Regions from separate parts of the Pseudomonas sp. DNDY-54 genome, predicted to be linked through region 2. Evidence: predicted binding sites of a transcription regulator. Region 2 holds the regulator's gene; each other region holds the start of a gene.
What was found. Region 2 encodes LexA, which represses DNA repair genes until DNA is damaged. Its sites were predicted from a motif close to CTGTNTNNNNANACAG; they were not measured.
Positions count from the first base shown of each region.

Region 1: imuA (translesion DNA synthesis-associated protein ImuA) is a predicted target of LexA. The motif match lies at 2,787-2,802, and genes of this name have one in related genera.
Region 3: recN (DNA repair protein RecN) is a predicted target of LexA. The motif match lies at 3,802-3,817, and genes of this name have one in related genera.

Region 1 covers NZ_CP082271.1:2,592,246-2,598,225, forward strand. The annotation lists gene mtnA (S-methyl-5-thioribose-1-phosphate isomerase) at 1-1,045, opposite strand, end outside; gene K4O48_RS11980 (peroxiredoxin) at 1,295-1,936, opposite strand; gene K4O48_RS11985 (alpha/beta hydrolase) at 2,007-2,588, opposite strand; gene imuA (translesion DNA synthesis-associated protein ImuA) at 2,821-3,438, shown strand; gene K4O48_RS11995 (Y-family DNA polymerase) at 3,446-4,858, shown strand; gene K4O48_RS12000 (error-prone DNA polymerase) at 4,855-5,980, shown strand, end outside.
Region 2 covers NZ_CP082271.1:2,766,896-2,772,875, forward strand. The annotation lists gene K4O48_RS12725 (S-methyl-5'-thioinosine phosphorylase) at 80-817, opposite strand; gene nagZ (beta-N-acetylhexosaminidase) at 832-1,830, opposite strand; gene K4O48_RS12735 (L,D-transpeptidase) at 1,847-2,371, opposite strand; gene K4O48_RS12740 (TetR/AcrR family transcriptional regulator) at 2,411-3,118, opposite strand; gene lexA (transcriptional repressor LexA) at 3,313-3,921, shown strand; gene sulA (SOS-induced cell division inhibitor SulA) at 3,932-4,408, shown strand; gene K4O48_RS12755 (hypothetical protein) at 4,476-4,712, opposite strand; gene K4O48_RS12760 (DMT family transporter) at 4,914-5,753, shown strand; gene K4O48_RS12765 (DUF6586 family protein) at 5,789-5,980, opposite strand, start outside.
Region 3 covers NZ_CP082271.1:923,882-929,861, reverse strand. The annotation lists gene dnaJ (molecular chaperone DnaJ) at 1-867, opposite strand, end outside; gene dnaK (molecular chaperone DnaK) at 1,037-2,950, opposite strand; gene grpE (nucleotide exchange factor GrpE) at 3,048-3,617, opposite strand; gene recN (DNA repair protein RecN) at 3,839-5,512, shown strand; gene fur (ferric iron uptake transcriptional regulator) at 5,568-5,975, opposite strand.

The DNA.
Region 1 (5,980 bases), 170 kb from region 2:
CAAGCTTCGCAGCATTCGGACGTTCCACGACGCCCTTCTCCGTTACGATCGCATCGATCAGGTCAGCCGGTGTGACATCGAATACCGGGTTGAATGCTTCGACATCTGCCGCGAACCGCTGACCATTGACTTCAAGCAACTCGTGACCGGCGCGCTCCTCGATGGGAATGTCATCGCCAGTTTCGAGATCCATGTCGATGGTCGAGCTTGGCGCCACCACCATGAACCGCACACCATGGTGCATCGCCAGCACGGCGAGCTGGTAGGTGCCGATTTTATTGGCCACGTCACCATTAGCGGTGATCCGATCAGCCCCAACGATGACCCAGGTGATGCCGCGCGTCTTCATCAGGTGCGCCGCCGCTGAATCGGCATTGAGCGCGACCGGCACACCCTCGCCTGCCAGCTCCCAAGCAGTCAGCCGGGAGCCTTGCAGCCAGGGCCGCGTTTCATCGACATAAACGCATTCAACAAGCCCTTCGAGATGCGCCCCACGAATGACCCCGAGCGCCGTACCGAAACCGCCGGTGGCCAACGCGCCGGTATTACAGTGAGTGAGCAGATTCTGAGGATTACCCTGATGTTTGCGGATCAGGTCAACGCCGAACTGCGCCATGGTGAGATTAGCTTCACGATCGCTTGCATGTATGGACGCGGCCTGAGCTTCAGCAGCAGTCAGCGGATCTTCGCCTGGCTTCAGTCGATCCAGCCGTTCGCGCATCTGATTTAACGCCCAAAACAGATTGACCGCGGTCGGTCGCGAGTCGGCCAGCACTTTGAAGTCCGCCTCCAGCGCCGCGCGCCAGTCGCTGGTTTCGGCGAGCCGAGCTCTGAGCCCCAACGCCAGCCCATAGGCCGCACTGATCCCGATCGCAGGAGCACCGCGCACGACCATCTCACGAATGGCCTGTGCCACCGCCGCCGCTGAATCGTAGGTGTGCCATATCTCTTCCAACGGCAATTTGCGCTGGTCGAGCAAACGCAGCTGCCCGCTCTGCCACTCGATAGCCTTCACTTTTTCCGCGGCCAACAAGCGTTCGCGCATGGCAATCCTCTCTTCGTTCTCTAAAGCTCCTGACCATCAGAAGCGAAACCGGTCTGTTCGTGTAGTGCGAGCCGGCGCATGAAAAAGCCCGGTCGTCTCCGAACCGGGCTTCAACATTCGATAGGGCATGCGGAGTGATTGAACACTCACGCCTCCATACCCGGGCGCGAATCCTAATCGACTGATTTTTACAGCACAAGCAAAGGGCGGCCAAGCGGTGAGTCAGGCACGACGCACGTGACTCGCGACCTAGCTTCGATTCGGCTGCGGAGTGAGGCGCAGATAAGGCTTCACCGCACGATATCCCTTTGGAAAACGCTGCTTAATTTCATTCTCGTCCTGAAGCGAAGGCACGATCACCACGTCGTCGCCATCCTGCCAGTTGGCTGGCGTCGCGACCTTATGGTTGTCGGTCAACTGCAACGAATCGATCACACGCAGGATTTCGTTGAAGTTTCGACCGGTGCTCGCTGGATACGTGATCGTCAGACGTACCTTCTTATTCGGATCGATGATGAACAGCGAACGTACCGTGAGGGTATCGTTGGCGTTGGGGTGAATCAGATCGTACAGCGCAGATACCTTACGATCAGCGTCAGCCAGGATCGGGAAATTGACTTGGGTGCTCTGCGTTTCATTGATGTCATCGATCCATTTCACATGCGAATCCACCGGATCCACGGATAGCGCAATAGCCTTGACGTTGCGCTTGGCAAATTCATCCTTGAGCTTGGCGGTGAAGCCGAGCTCGGTGGTGCACACCGGTGTGAAATCCGCCGGATGCGAGAACAGCACGCCCCAGCTGTCGCCGAGCCATTCATGAAAGTGGATTCGCCCTTCGCTGGAGTCCTGCTCGAAGTCGGGGGCAATATCACCAAGACGGATACTCATGTTTACTCTCCCGTGCAGTTGCTGTTAACGACCGCATAGAGGCAGGCGGTCGGGTCGTGAATCGTTTGCCTTAGGCCGTTCTACGAATCTGCTGAAGAATGCGGTCTTGCAAACGATACAAGTAAGCGAAGCCCTGCTCCCAGCGGGTATGCCCCGATTGAGTATTGATGTGGCCCGCGCCGTTGAGAATGACTGTCTCGCTGCCCCATTCCTGACCTAGCTGACGGGCTCTGCTCGCTGAAGCGGCGGAATCGTTATCGGAGCCGATCAGCAGGCTTGGAAACGGCAGGGCAAGGCTGGGAATCGGTGCGAAATTGCGCAAGGCATCGGGACAGTTATAGCGCTGCACATCAGCCGGGGCGACCAGCAATGCACCCTGCACCCGCTCCAGCGTGTCAGCCGAAGCTTGCACAGCCCAGTGGGCGACGGTGATGCATCCCAAGCTGTGCGCCAACAGGATCACTGGCTCAGCGCTGGATGAAATGCTCCGGTCCAGCTCGGCAACCCATTGTTCGCGAAGAGGGTTCTGCCAATCGGCCTGCTCTACCCGAGCACTGTTGGGCAGACGGCGCTGCCAATGACTTTGCCAGTGAGCGGCAGGCGAGCCTTGCCAGCCAGGTACGATCAGGTAGTGAATCGATTCGCTGCGCATTGCGACCTCCAACGTGATGAGCAAAGTCTAGCCACTACCAAATAAAACGGAAAAGAATAAAGGCTTATTTGTTTATGCTATTAAGTTTGCATAAACGCGTTTCCTTTGGGCGTTGTGCGGGGATTGGATGGCCCAATCACTCTTCCAGATCTGCCGGTTCATCGCTTCAACTTGACCGTCACTCCGGCAAAATTAATACTGTATTCATATACAGTATTCGGTGCCTCTCCTCATGTCCTCTGTGGTCGCCCTCAACCACCTACTTGATGCGCGCCGTTTGTGGCGCGGCCAGGGCAGTATCGTTTCGTCTGATACCCAGCCAACCGGACATTCCGCACTGGATGCCGCGCTGCCTGGCGGCGGCTGGCCAGAATCAGCGCTAAGCGAAATACTCTTCGCCAGTACTGGCATTGGCGAGCTGCGCCTGCTCTGGCCGACCCTCGCACGACTGACCAAGGCGAGAGAACGTGTGGTTCTGGTGGGACCTCCGCACGTGCCCTATCCCCAGGCCTGGCTGGCGGCCGGTATCGATCTCCGTCAATTGACGATCGTAAACGCTCAGGGTCGCGACGCCTTATGGGCCGCTGAGCAGTGTCTGCGTTCCGGTAGCTGTGGCGCGGTGCTGTGTTGGCCGCGACAGGTCGATGATCGTGCCTTGCGTCGGTTGCAGGTCGCTGCTGAGACCGGTCACACGCTTGCCTTCGCCTATCGCCCCTTGTGCGAAGCGGTCAACCCTTCGCCTGCGGCGCTGCGCCTGGCGGTCGAGACCCAGCCGGCCCAGTTGCGTGTTCTCAAATGTCGCGGGGGTTTGGCTCCGGCGCGCCCGATTCCCACCGCAGCATGGCACTAGACTGATCATGCTCTGGGTCTGCATTTTGCTGCCGCAACTGGCCATGGACGGTGTGCTGCGCAATCGCACCGAGACCGAAAGACCGCTGGCTCTCTTGAGCGGTACGCCACAGCGCCGCGTACTGCAGGCAGTCAATCCAGCCGCCCGGGCTCTCGGTCTCAAGCCGGGACAATCATTGATCGCCGCACAAGCGCTGACTCGTGCGTTTGCGACGGCCGACTACGACCTGGCATCCATTGAGCACTGGCAACAATTTCTCGCGGCCTGGGCTTATGGGTTCAGCTCACATGTGAGCCTGCATTACCCACGTTGCTTGCTCTTGGAGGTGCGATCCAGCCTCGGCCTGTTCGGCCCCTGGCCTCGTCTGGAGGCACGCTTGCGGAAAGAGCTCGTTGAGCTCGGCTTTCGGCATCGCATTACCCTGGCGCCCAATGCGGCGGCGGCGCGCGCATTGGCCAACGTGCATGACGGCTTGGCTGTGATGGATACCGAGACGCTGCTGCATGTACTGGGGCGACTGCCCGTGGACCGTATCGGCCTGCCGCGCGAAGCGGCGACGGCGCTGGTCCGCATGGGGCTGCGAACGTTCAAACAGGTGCTCGACTTGCCCCGCTCCGGTCTGGCCAGGCGTTTTCCTGCTGAGGTGATCAAGCACCTTGATACCCTGCTCGAACGGCGTCCTCTGGCGCTGGATTTCTACCGGCCGCCCGACCGCTTCGATGCCCGTATCGAATTGAACTTCGAAGTCGAGTCGCATCAAGCGTTGCTGTTTCCGCTGCGCCGGCTCACCGCCGACCTTGCCGCCTATCTGGCGGGTCGTGACAGTGGCGTACAGCGTTTCACCTTGCAGCTGGAACATCGCAACCTGGCCGATAGCGAGGTGGCGGTCGGCCTGCTCAGCGCCGAGCGAGATCCCGCCATGCTGTTCGAATTGACCCGCGGCCGGCTGGAGCATCTGCAACTGCCAGCACCGGTGCTGGCGTTGCGCCTGGTCGCGCGCGAGCTGCCGAGTTTTGCTCCTGAGCACCGCGAGCTGTTCGACGAGCGTCCTCAGCAATCGTTGCCCTGGGAACAACTCCGAGAGCGTTTACGGTCTCGCCTGGGCGATGACGCCGTGCAAGGACTTGCCGCGCAGGCCGATCATCGCCCCGAGTGCGCATGGCAGCCGCGACATGTCGCCCAGCACGAGTTTTCATCGGACATAGGACCCCGCCCCGGCTGGCTGCTGGTCGAAGCGAAACCCGTTCAGGAGTCGTCCGTGAACGTGCTAGCCGGTCCTGAGCGCATCGAATCCGGCTGGTGGGACGGTGGCGACGTGCGTCGCGACTACTATCTGGTTGAAACCCGCGCCGGGCAACGCGGCTGGGCGTTCCGTCCGGCAGAGGGAGGGCCGCTGTTATTGCACGGTTGGTTCGCATGATGACCGGCTACGCTGAACTCCATTGCCTGTCTAACTTCAGTTTCCAGCGGGGCGCCTCGAGTGCCCAGGAACTGTTCGAGCGCGCCTCGCGTCTCGGCTATGGAGCGCTGGCCATCACCGACGAGTGCACGCTGGCCGGTATCGTTCGGGCCTGGCAAGCCTCGAAGAATACGGGCCTGCCGTTGATCATCGGCAGCGAGTTCCAAGTCGAAGATGGGCCGAAACTGGTGCTGCTGGTCGAAGATCTGGTCGGTTACCAATCCCTCTGCCGTCTGATTACCCGTGCCCGGCGACGCGCAGACAAAGGCCGTTATCAACTTCTTCCCGAAGACGTAAGCGAACCCCTGACTGGGCTGTTGGCTATCTGGATAGCCCGCCAGGCCGATGCCGACGCCGAAGGCATTTGGCTGCGCGCATGTTTCCCTGAGCGCCTCTGGCTGGGCATCGAGCTGCACCGAGGGCCAGACGATAGGCAGCGTCTGTGTCAGTGGCAGGCCTTGGCCGCACGCCTGAACATACCCGCAGTAGCCTGTGGCGATGTTCACATGCATGCTCGTGGGCGCCGCGCCTTGCAGGACTGCATGACTGCCATTCGCTATCACCTACCGGTTGCAGACGCTGGCCGCTATCTATTCCCCAACGGTGAGCGGCATTTGCGCCGTTATGAGGAGCTCAGCCAGCTTTATCCCTCCGATCTGCTCTGCGAAACCCTGCGCATCGCCGAGCGTTGCAGGTTCGATCTCAGCCAGTTGAAATACCAATACCCGCATGAGCTGGTGCCTGCTGGTCATAGCGCTTCTTCCTGGCTACGCAAACTGGTCGAGGACGGCACTCGTTGGCGCTGGCCATCAGGCGCGACGGACAAGGCGCAGGCGCAGCTTGAACATGAACTACAGCTGATCACCGAACTCGGCTATGAAAGCTATTTCCTCACCGTGCACGACCTGGTGCGTTTCGCCCGTGAGCAGCACATCTTGTGTCAGGGACGCGGCTCGGCAGCCAATTCAGCAGTCTGTTTCGTGTTGGGAATCACCGAACTTGATCCGTCACAGAGCAAGCTGCTGTTCGAACGGTTTCTGTCCCGCGAACGCAACGAACCGCCAGATATCGACGTCGACTTCG
Region 2 (5,980 bases):
GCTCTTGTTCTGACAGCTTTTCGTTGTTAAAGCGCAGCCGCGCCTGGCGACGCGGCTATCGTCCTACTGTCCTATGCGATCAACTGGCAAGCGCGCGGGCCAGCACCGCTCGGGTTTTGACGATCCCGTCCGCCAGCGCTGCCTCGATCTCCGCCATCGTGATGATGCCGGAGGTTTTCCCGGCGGCTGGATTTACCACCAGCGCAAGACAGGCATACGGCAATTCAAGTTCGCGAGCGAGGCACGCCTCGGGCATACCAGTCATACCAACGATATCGCAGCCATCACGCTCCATCCTGGCGATTTCCGCAACCGTTTCCAGTCGTGGTCCTTGCGTGCAGCCATAAACGCCGTGACTGCTGAACAGATAACCCTCGGCTGCGAGCCCGGCAATCAGACGTTGTCGCAATGATTCGTCATAGGGGTAACTGAAGTCGACGTGGGTGACATGCTCGATATCGCCTTCAAAAAAGGTGTGCTCGCGGCCATAGGTGTAATCGATAAGCTGATGCGGCACACACAGGTGACCGGCGCCCATTGCCGAATGGATACCACCCACCGCGTTCACGGCGATCACCGCCTGTGCGCCGGACTGCTTCAGCGCCCATAGATTGGCGCGATAGTTCACCTGATGCGGCGGTATGCGGTGCGGGTGACCGTGTCGGGCAAGAAACAACACCTCTCGGCCCGCATAGGTGCCGCGCAGAATATCTGCCGACGGCCGGCCATAGGGCGTTTCCATCGGCACTGCTTCATCCAGGCTGAGCCCAGGCAGCTCCGTAAGGCCGGTGCCGCCGATAATGGCGTGGACAGTCATCTTGGTTTCCCTGGTCAAACGATCAATTCGGCGGCTTTGAGCGCGGCGATGGACGTGCGCCAACGTGGGTCCTGCTTGTATTCCAGCGAACCGAATACGCGGCTTCGCATCGTGGCAAGTGCTGGTGAAGGCCGCGTGTCGAGGCGTTGAAGCGCCGACAGTGCCAATTCGGCGGCACCCCTGTCATTGCAGACAAGCCCCATGTCGCAGCCAGCGGACAGCGCCGCCTCGATACGGGACGCTGCGTCACCGGCGACATGCGCACCAGCCATCGACAGGTCGTCGCTGAAGATCACGCCGTTGAAACCCAACTCGGTACGCAATATATCCTGCAGCCAGCGCGACGAAAAACCGGCGGGTTTGTCATCCACTTGGGGATAGATGACATGCGCAGGCATTACGGCATCGAGTTCGCCTGCAAGCCGCTGGAATGGGATCAGGTCGCACCCACGCAGCGCGTCCAATCCACGTTCATCGACCGGAATGGCAACATGAGAGTCGGCTTCCGCCCAGCCGTGACCCGGGAAGTGCTTGCCGGTCGCAGCCATTCCGGCGCTGTGCATACCACTGATAAAAGCGCCTGCCAGTTCGGTCGCACGTAGCGGATCACCTTCAAACGCACGAGAGCCGACGACCGCGCTGCGCTGATAATCAAGGTCGAGCACGGGCGCAAAGCTAAAATCCAGTCCCACCGCTAGCACTTCAGTGGCCATTACCCAACCACACATTTCTGCCAGCGCCTTTGCGTTCGCCCGTGACGCGAGCTCCCGCATCGCGGGCAGGCGGATGAAATCACGGCGCAGCCGCTGGACGCGTCCGCCCTCTTGATCGACTGCCAGCAAGAGGTCAGGGCGTAACGCCCGAATGGATCGACAGAGTGCCTGCACCTGAAGTGGGTGCTCGATGTTGCGGGCAAACAGGATGAGCCCCCCCACTTCCGGCTGCCGCAGCAACTGACGATCCTCGGCGGAGAGCCAGGTGCCGGCAATGTCCAGCATCAATGAACCTTGCATGATAGTGAGCAGATCCTTAATTCAGCGTTGCGCTCGACCAATCCGGACAGGCTCCTTCGCCTATCTGCACCGCGCAACCCGTTGGCACGCGCGCAAAGAGATCGAGGAGGTCGGCATTGCGCAGCCTGACGCAACCATGAGAAAGCGGCACACCCATGGGTTCGATATCGGGCGTGCCATGCAGATAGATGTAGCGACGAAAGGTGTCAACGGCACCCATTCGGTTGTATCCGGGTTCGCACCCACTGAGCCAGAGAATTCGGGTCAGTATCCAGTCGCGCCCAGGAAAGCGCTCATGCAGCTCCGCACTCCAAACCTCACCCGTCCACCGTCGTCCACGCAATACAGCCCCTGAAGGCAGCCCCTCACCAATGCGTGCTCGTACCTTATGGCGGCCTCGCGGCGTGCAACCGGAACCGTTGCGTTCACCCACGCCGTTGCGAGCGGTAGATACAGGCAGCCGAACGCACAGTTTCTCTTCAGAGAACCCGTAGAGCAGCTGGTCAGCAATGGAGATATGGAGAAAATCGAGTTCGTGCATGGGCGCCAAGCTTAGCCGATCGCCCCCTGCCCGTGCACGTCAACCCTTGGCCGGCATTGCCAAGGCGTTGCGTCTTACGATCGGATGCGCCTGAGCAAGACCCGGATCCGCCACACCGGAATCGGCTCGCATACCTGCCGCGAGGAAGGGCACCATCATGCGCATCACCTGCTCGATCGAGGTCTTCGCGCCAAAGTCGTTTTCAGCGATGGCCCGTAGTGCCTTGATCCCTGACATGCTGAACGCCGCTGCGCCAAGCATGAAATGAACACGCCAGAACAGCTCGATCGCCGGAATGGAAGGTGCAGCCTCGTGAACCCGTAGCATGTATCGGCGAAACACTTTGCCGTACATGTCTTCGAGATAGCGGCGTAGATGACCCTGGCTCTGACTGAAGGAAAGGCCCAGCAAGCGCATGAAGATAGACAGGTCATCACCGCTACGAGGCGTTACGGCCAGCGCCTGCTCCACAAGAATCTCCAGAAGCTCTTCCAGGCTGTCCTTTTTGTCCGACAGGGCTTCTCGCCTGTCCAGCTCGCGCTCGAGACTGACGCAGAAAGGACCCAGAAACCGTGAAAAAACAGCTTGGATAAGCGCCTTTTTAGAACCGAAGTGGTAGTTCACAGCCGCCAGATTTACTCCAGCCTTACTGGTGATCAGACGCAGCGATGTTTCGGCGAACCCCTTTTCAGCGAAAAGCTGTTCCGCTGCATCAAGAATGCGCTCCACAGTTTCAGACTGCGCCATGTCCCCTCCCCCGACAAACACGTGTTTGAAACTTACGTTTCAACCTATATCAAGTCAACAAGCAAAGTGCTGATTGCCGTTCCCTGTGCGGCAAAGCTTGCACCAACCTCGATGCGGCCTCAACAAACAACGATTGCCAAGCAATAGGCACTGTATATAATCCCAGTCACTGTATAAAAGAACAGAGACTACTCATGATCAAGCTGACCCCACGGCAGTCGGAAATTCTCGCCTTCATCAAGCGCTGCCTTGAAGACAACGGCTACCCACCGACACGCGCGGAGATCGCGCAGGAGCTGGGGTTCAAGTCACCCAACGCCGCCGAAGAGCATCTGAAGGCGTTGGCGCGAAAAGGGGCTATTGAGATGACGCCCGGTGCGTCCCGCGGAATACGCATTCCCGGTTTCGATCCAGCACCCGCAGAGAGCGGTCTGCCTGTCATCGGACGGGTCGCCGCCGGCGCGCCAATCCTGGCGCAGCAACATGTTGAAGAGTCCTGCCAGATCAACCCTTCATTTTTCCAGCCTAAGGCCGATTACCTACTGCGCGTGCACGGCATGAGCATGAAGGATATCGGCATTTTTGATGGCGACTTGCTAGCGGTTCACACCACGCGTGAAGCCCGTAATGGCCAGGTGGTGGTGGCTCGGATCGATGAAGAAGTAACCGTAAAACGCTTCAAGCGTGAAGGCAGTAAGGTCTGGCTGCTCGCAGAGAACCCTGAATTCCCCCCCATCGAGGTGGATTTGGAACAACAGGAACTGGTTATCGAAGGTTTGAGCGTCGGCGTGATTCGCCGTTAAGGAGAGGTTTATGCAGTATCAACCCCAACCCACCGCAAGCAAACCACAGCTTTCACTGTTCGAAGGGCTGATCGCACATCGCCTCACCCCATTCGGCGCTATCGTCAGCACCCCAGAACCCGCCAAGGACAAGCTGAGTGAGATGAGTTTTAGCGGCAGCGGCGAGCATTGCAGACAGCTACTGGCGCCCATACTGCGTGAGCTCAGTGAAGCAGCCGATACACGCTGGCTAACGCTGATCGCACCGCCCGCCTCGCTCTCGCAAAGCTGGCTCCGAGAAACAGGGCTTAACCGCGACCGCATTCTTTTGCTGCAGGCCCGTGAGAGTCAAGGCGCACTTGAACTGGCGTCCAAGGCCCTGATGTCAGGCTGCAGCCATACGGTTATAACCTGGCTTCCACGGCTGGACAAAGCGAGCCGATTACAACTTCGCGTGGCGGCCGCTCAGGGCAACGCGCAGGGTCTGAACATCCGCCTAGGTAACTGATAAAGCTCCAACGGCATAGGGACGTGCCGAAACCTACCCGGCCGCCACGAAGGCGTCTCTGACCACATCAATGCAGTACGCGGTCTCCATCCCCTTCCCGCTCGAAGTCTCCTTCGGAAACCCGCCCCGCCATTTGCACACCGACATTGAACATCGCCTTGGCGATTTCGACATGCTGCCCCTGCAGAAAGACTTTGGCATCGTCAGAAAAATCCAGCGTAACCAGCACACCTTCATCTTCAGCGCGACGCAGCACAATGCTGCCGTCGGGTAGCTCGACGATTTCCAGAAAAGACGTTGGCATGAATCTGCTCCCCGTGAAACGGCGCATTGTAACAGCCGGCTGACCTGCCCACAGCCCTCGGCTTCACAGCGTACGCGGTACGACAAACAGCATCTCGAGCCGGTCGCTGAAGTAGATGCTGCCATACGCAACGGCGAAGTAGGATGGCAGCCTAGTGGCGCAGAAGGCGCCGAGCACGGAGCTAACGCTTAAGGACCTGAGATGACCGCAAGAACTCTAATGCTAACCGTGATAGCCATGCTTGCTTTTGCGGGAAATTCGCTACTGTGTCGCGCCGCACTTCGCGACAGCGAGATCGACCCTGCCAGCTTTACAGCACTACGTCTTCTATCCGGTGCCTTGGTGCTGTGGTTGCTGCTCAGCCTGAGACAAAGGTCTTCGGTCACGTCGGGGAATTGGAAAGGCGCTGTCGCGCTTTTCACCTACGCCGCAGCCTTTTCCTACGCCTATACGCATCTCGATGCCGGCGCCGGCGCGTTACTGCTATTCGGCGCGGTCCAGCTGAGCATGATTACCTGGGGGTTCTTCAAAGGGGAGCGACTTCAGCGTCTGCAGGTTGCGGGGTTGATGCTGGCGCTGGGTGGCGTCGTGGCACTTCTGCTTCCCGGTACGGGCACGCCGTCGATCTCTGCGTCCTTACTGATGGTGCTGGCAGGGGTCGCTTGGGGCGCGTATTCACTGCTGGGCAAAGGAGCCGAAGACCCGCTTGCGGCGACCGCAGGCAATTTCATTCGCACCTTGCCCATCATGGCTGTGCTTTGCCTGCTAGCGCTGAGTGGGCTCAAGTGGGACAGCGCCGGGGTCGTGTACGCACTCCTATCGGGGGGCGTGATGTCCGGTATCGGCTATGCCATCTGGTATGCCGCGCTGCCAGGGCTAGCGGCCATGCAGGCGGCCAGCGTGCAGCTGAGCGTACCGCTTCTAACCGTGCTGGCAGGAAGTGCGTTTCTAGGGGAAGCCTTGACCAGCCAGTTGCTGATCGCGGGGATCGCAATCCTCGGAGGGATCGCACTGGTATTGCGGCTCAAACACAACGCCTAAAGAACTGAGCCCCAGCGAACCGCTCGCTTGGGCGTTCACCATTCGGTAAGCGATTCACGAAAGCGCAAGGCCAACGCTTTTAGGTTGCTTCGCCAGGATTCGATCTCTTCACGGCTTAGCGCCGGCACTTCCTCAACCACGCTGACCGCCTCAATCAAAGGCATGGTTGGATCCGTCTTGGCTTTGGCTGGCGCACGCGGCGGCTCGAACAGCACCGCGTATGCCCG
Region 3 (5,980 bases), 1.8 Mb from region 2:
ATCGAGCGTGGGCACTTCAAGCTCACCGCCCAATGCTGCGTCAGCGAAGCTGATCGGCACTTCACAGTACAAATGCTTGCCGTCGCGCTGGAAGATCGGATGCTCGCGTACGTTGACCACAACATAGAGATCGCCCGCCGGACCGCCCTGCGCACCCGCCTCGCCCTCGCCGGTCAGGCGAATGCGGTCGCCGGAATCGACACCTGGCGGCACCTTGACCGAGAGCGTTTTCTGCTCTTCGACGCGACCCTGCCCATGGCAGCTGCCACAGGGGTCCGAAATCATCTTGCCGCTGCCATGACAGCGCGGGCAGGTTTGCTGTACCGAGAAGAACCCCTGCTGCATGCGCACCTGGCCGATGCCGCCACAGGTGGTACAGGTGACAGGGCTGGTGCCCTTTTTCGCGCCCGAGCCATCACAGGTCTTACACTCAGCCAGCGTCGGCACACGGATCGTCACCGTCGTGCCGCGCACGGCCTCTTCCAGATCCAGCTCAAGGGTGTATCGCAAATCACTGCCGCGCTGAGCGCCACCACGGGAACTGCCGCGCCCACCGGCGAAGAAATCGCTGAAGACGTCGCCAAAGATGTCGGAGAAGTTGGCACCGCCATAGGCACCACCTGCACCCGCGCCCATCTGCGGGTCGACGCCAGCATGACCGTATTGGTCATAGGCTTGACGCTTACCGGCGTCGGACAACACTTCGTAAGCCTCGTTGGCTTCCTTGAACGCGTCTTCTGCAGCTTTATCTCCGGGATTACGGTCCGGATGGTGCTTCATCGCAAGGCGGCGATAAGCCTTCTTCAGCTCCGCCTCGCTGGCGCCGCGTTCGACACCCAGCACTTCGTAATAGTCACGTTTGGCCATAGTTTTCCTGAACCTTCAAATTCGTACCCTCCAGACACGCCAACGCGGGAGCAAGCCCCCGCGCGGCGATCAAGCCCGTTGCGGCAATGCCGCGGCGGGTGGGAGCGAAGGGAGCCACCGCCGTGCGGCCGCTCCCTCCCCCCTGGTCTTAGGGCGCATAAGCCGCAGCTTACTTGTTGTCCTTGACCTCTTCGAACTCGGCATCGACAACGTCGTCGCCGGCCTGGCCGTTCTCAGCAGCTTGCTCGCCCGCACCGCCCTGAGGCTGCTCGGCGTACATCTTCTGCGCCAGCGGCGTAGAGGCCTGGGATACCGCAGCGATCTTGGCTTCGATCTCGGCCTTGTCGTCACCCTTGATAGCGACCTCCAACTCGCCGATAGCTTTCTCGATGCTGGTTTTGTCTTCCTCGGTAGCCTTGTCGCCAGCTTCGGTCAGCATCTTGCGGGTCGCATGGACCAGCTGATCGCCTTGGTTACGCGCCGTAACCAGCTCCTCGAACTTGCGGTCTTCGTCCGCATTGGCCTCGGCGTCACGCACCATTTGCTCGATTTCTTCCTCGGACAGACCGGAGTTGGCCTTGATCACGATGGACTGATGCTTGCCGGTGGCCTTGTCCTTAGCTGATACGTGCAGGATGCCGTTGGCGTCGATGTCGAAGGTCACTTCGATCTGTGGCACGCCGCGTGGAGCCGGCGGAATCTCGGCCAGATCGAAACGACCCAGCGACTTGTTCTGCGCAGCCTGCTTGCGCTCACCCTGCAGAACGTGAATGGTCACGGCGCCCTGGTTGTCATCAGCGGTCGAGAAGACCTGCGACTTCTTGGTCGGAATCGTGGTGTTCTTCTCAATCAGCGCCGTCATCACACCGCCCATGGTTTCGATACCCAGGGTCAGCGGGGAGACGTCGAGCAACAGCACGTCCTTGACGTCACCAGCCAGAACGGCGCCCTGGATGGCAGCGCCCATGGCAACGGCTTCGTCCGGGTTCACGTCCTTGCGCGCTTCCTTGCCGAAGAACTCGGCGACCTTCTGCTGCACCAGCGGCATACGAGTCTGGCCGCCCACCAGGATGACGTCGTCGATCTTCGACACATCGATACCGGCATCCTTCATTGCCATGCGGCACGGCTCGATGGTGCGCTGCACCAGATCCTCAACCAGGGCTTCGAGCTTGGCGCGTGAAATCTTCACGTTCAGGTGCTTCGGACCGGTCGAGTCGGCAGTGATGTACGGCAGGTTGACGTCGGTCTGCTGGCTGGAGGACAGCTCGATCTTCGCCTTCTCGGCAGCTTCCTTCAGGCGCTGCATCGCCAGCGGGTCACCCTTGAGATTCATGCCGGTTTCTTTCTTGAACTCGTCGACGAGGTAGTCGATCAAGCGGATGTCGAAGTCCTCACCACCGAGGAAAGTGTCACCGTTAGTGGCTAACACTTCAAACTGGTGCTCACCATCAACTTCGGCAATTTCGATAACCGACACGTCGAAGGTACCGCCGCCCAGGTCATAAACGATGACGGTGTGGTCGCCCCGGGCCTTGTCCATGCCATAGGCCAGCGCAGCCGCAGTCGGCTCGTTAATGATGCGCTTGACGTCCAGACCGGCGATACGGCCAGCGTCCTTGGTCGCCTGACGCTGACTGTCGTTGAAGTAGGCAGGAACGGTAATAACCGCCTCGGTCACTGGCTCGCCGAGATAGTCTTCAGCAGTCTTCTTCATCTTCTTCAAGATTTCGGCAGAGATCTGCGGCGGGGCCATCTTCTGACCGCTGACTTCCACCCAAGCGTCGTTGTTATCCGCCTTGACGATCTTGTACGGGACCATCTGGATGTCTTTCTGCACGACTTCTTCATCGAAACGACGACCGATGAGTCGTTTGACCGCGTACAGGGTGTTGTGCGGATTGGTGACCGCCTGACGCTTGGCGGACTGACCGACCAGGATTTCGCCATCATTCGCGTAGGCGATGATCGACGGTGTGGTGCGGCCGCCTTCGGCGTTCTCGATCACCTTGGCCTTGCCGTTTTCCAGGATGGAGACACAGGAGTTGGTCGTTCCCAGGTCGATACCAATAATCTTGCCCATATATTTCTCTCCGAACTTTTGATTGGTCCGCGCCTGTTTACCGGCTGCGGGTAACACAAAAACGCTTGGCTACCAGATGGGGGCCAGAAGCCGAAATTCAAGCCTTCTCATCAATCGAAGGCGGAGTTTCTGCAGGTGCCTTGCTGACAACCACCATCGCCGGCCGCAGCAAACGACCGTTGAGCAAATAGCCCTTCTGAAACACCTTGAGCACGCTGCCGGGCTCGGCATGGGTACTTTCTTCCATGGCCATCGCCTGATGATGCTCGGGATTGAACGGCTCGCCGTGCGGGTCGATCGGCGTCAGCTGATGGCGCGCTAGCGTGTCGAGCAGCAGTTTGAGCGTCAGCTCAACACCGTCACGCATCGGCTTGACGGCCTCGTCATCAGCGCTGGACAGTTCCAGACCGCGCTCCAGGCTGTCAGCGACTGCGAGCAGGTCACCCGCAAACTTTTCCAACGCAAACTTGTGTGCCTTTTCAACATCCTGCTCCGCACGGCGACGAATGTTTTGCAACTCCGCCGCCACTCTCAGGGACTGGTCCTGCGCAGCCGCGAGCTGCTCTTCCAGCGATTGCACACGGGCGGCCAGATCTTCCGCAACGTCGGCTTGCGCGCTGTCGTTCTCTTCCGGGGTCTGGGTGTCCAGGTTCTGCTCGTCGGCCATGCGATCCTCCTCGTCAATACTTCAGCGGGCAGTCATCCCGCGCTTGTGCGGCTATATGGGGGCGACAATCCAGGCTTCAAGGGTGACCGCGACAACAGCATTCCTTTCGAAGGCCATTAATTGGGCAGCGCGCTTTGTTTACATACCGGCCATATAGAGCCGCTTGTGACGCCAGGCGAAAGCACTGTATAAATACCCAGTCGCCGAGTAGGAGCCCTGCCATGCTGATCCATCTGTCCGTTCACAACTACGCCATCGTTGAGCATCTCGACTTGGAGCTGAAACGCGGCATGAGCGTAATCAGCGGCGAAACAGGGGCCGGCAAATCAATCATGCTCGATGCTCTTGGATTAACGCTTGGCGATCGCGCCGACAGTAGCGTGGTCCGCATCGGGGCGGATAAGGCGGATATTCTCGCCAGCTTCGATCTGGATGATATTCCGGATGCACGTGCCTGGCTGGCCGAGCGGGATCTGGACAACGAGGGGCCATGCATCCTGCGACGCGTGATCACAGCGGAAGGTCGCTCACGTGGTTACATCAACGGCACGCCCTGTCCGCAAGGCGATCTGAAGGCGCTTGGCGAGCTATTGATCGACATCCACAGCCAGCATGAACATCAATCGTTGCTCAAACTCGACACCCACCGCCGCCTGCTAGATGAATACGGCGGCAGTCAGGATCTGGCCCGCCAGGTGCAATTGGCAGCGCAGCGCTGGCGGCAAACGCGACAGACGCTGGAGCGCCTGAGCAACACTAGCGATGAACAGCGAGCCCGCCATCAGCTTCTCAGCTACCAGCTCGAAGAACTGGAAACGTTGGCGCTGGGTGAAAACGAGCTGGAACAGCTGGAGCATGAGCATAAGAACCTTGCTAACGCTGAGCATCTGCTCGGCGCCTGTCGCCAGGTCATCGACTTATGCAGTGAGAGCGATGCCGGTAACGTCCTGTCCGCGCTGACCTCAAGCTTGCAGCGGCTCACGGGATTTCAGAACCAGCCCGGCGCACTCGGCGAGGCGGTCAACCTGCTGTCCAGCGCACAGATTCAGGTGGAAGAAGCCGTCGGCGAACTGAATCGATTCCTCGACCACTTCGACTCCGATCCGCAGCGCCAACAGGCTCTGGAAGAACGCCTCGACAGCATCTACACCCTCGCACGCAAGCATCGGGTACAGCCGCAGGAGCTTCCTGCCTTGCAACAGAGCCTGTTCGAAGAGCTGGAAGGCCTGAATGCTGACGATGACGCGCTGGAGCAGTTAGGCGAAGAACTCGCCGCTTACGCTCATCATTATCAAGAAAAAGCCGAGGCACTGAGCGGTGCCCGACAGCAGGCAGCCGAGTCGCTGGCGGTTGCCGTTGAAACCGAGATACAACGGCTGGGCATGCCTGGCGGCAGATTCAGCGTTGTACTTAAACCCACGACAGCAGGTGACCTGATGCCGCACGGGCTGGAGCAAGTGGAATTCCTCGTCAGCGCCAACCCGGGGCAGCCATTGCGGCCATTGGCAAAGGTGGCATCTGGCGGCGAGCTGTCGCGCATCAGCTTGGCGATCCAAGTGATCACGGCGCAGACGTCGCGCACCCCGACACTGGTATTCGACGAAGTGGATGTCGGGATCGGCGGCCCGACAGCCGAAGTGGTGGGTCAGCTGCTACGCCGGCTCGGTGAACGTGGCCAGGTGCTTACCGTGACCCACCTACCTCAGGTAGCAGCGCAGGGGCACCATCATCTGTTCGTACACAAAGCTCGCGGACGTGACGAGACCCACACGGCGGTGGCAGCCCTGGAAGGAAGCGAACGCGTTGAAGAAATCGCCCGAATGCTTGGCGGAGTGGATCTGACCGAGCAGGCGCTCGCCCACGCGCGGCAGATGATCGGTTCAGCGCAGGCCTGATCGGCACAAAAAAGGCGACCCCAAGGTCGCCTCTTCCATTTTTCGGCATCGACAATCAGTCGGCCTTTTTGCGCACATACAGCACTAGATTGTGATCAACCAGCTCGTAACCGTGGCGCTTGACGATCTCTTTCTGCAGCTTCTCGATCTCGGAATCGAAAAACTCGATCACATCACCACTGTCGACACAGACCATGTGGTCGTGATGGCCGCCGTCAGCCAGCTCGAATACGGCATGGCCGCCATCGAAATTATGCCGGACCACGAGACCGGCCGCCTCGAACTGAGTCAGCACTCGATACACGGTTGCCAGACCGACGTCCTCGCCGGCTTCCATCAGCGCCTTGTAGACATCTTCAGCGCTCATGTGACGCTGGTCGGTTGTATCCAGCATTTGCAGGATCTTGACCCGAGGCAGGGTAACTTTGAGGCCAGCTTTGCGTAGTTCGCTATTTTCAACCATGGTTG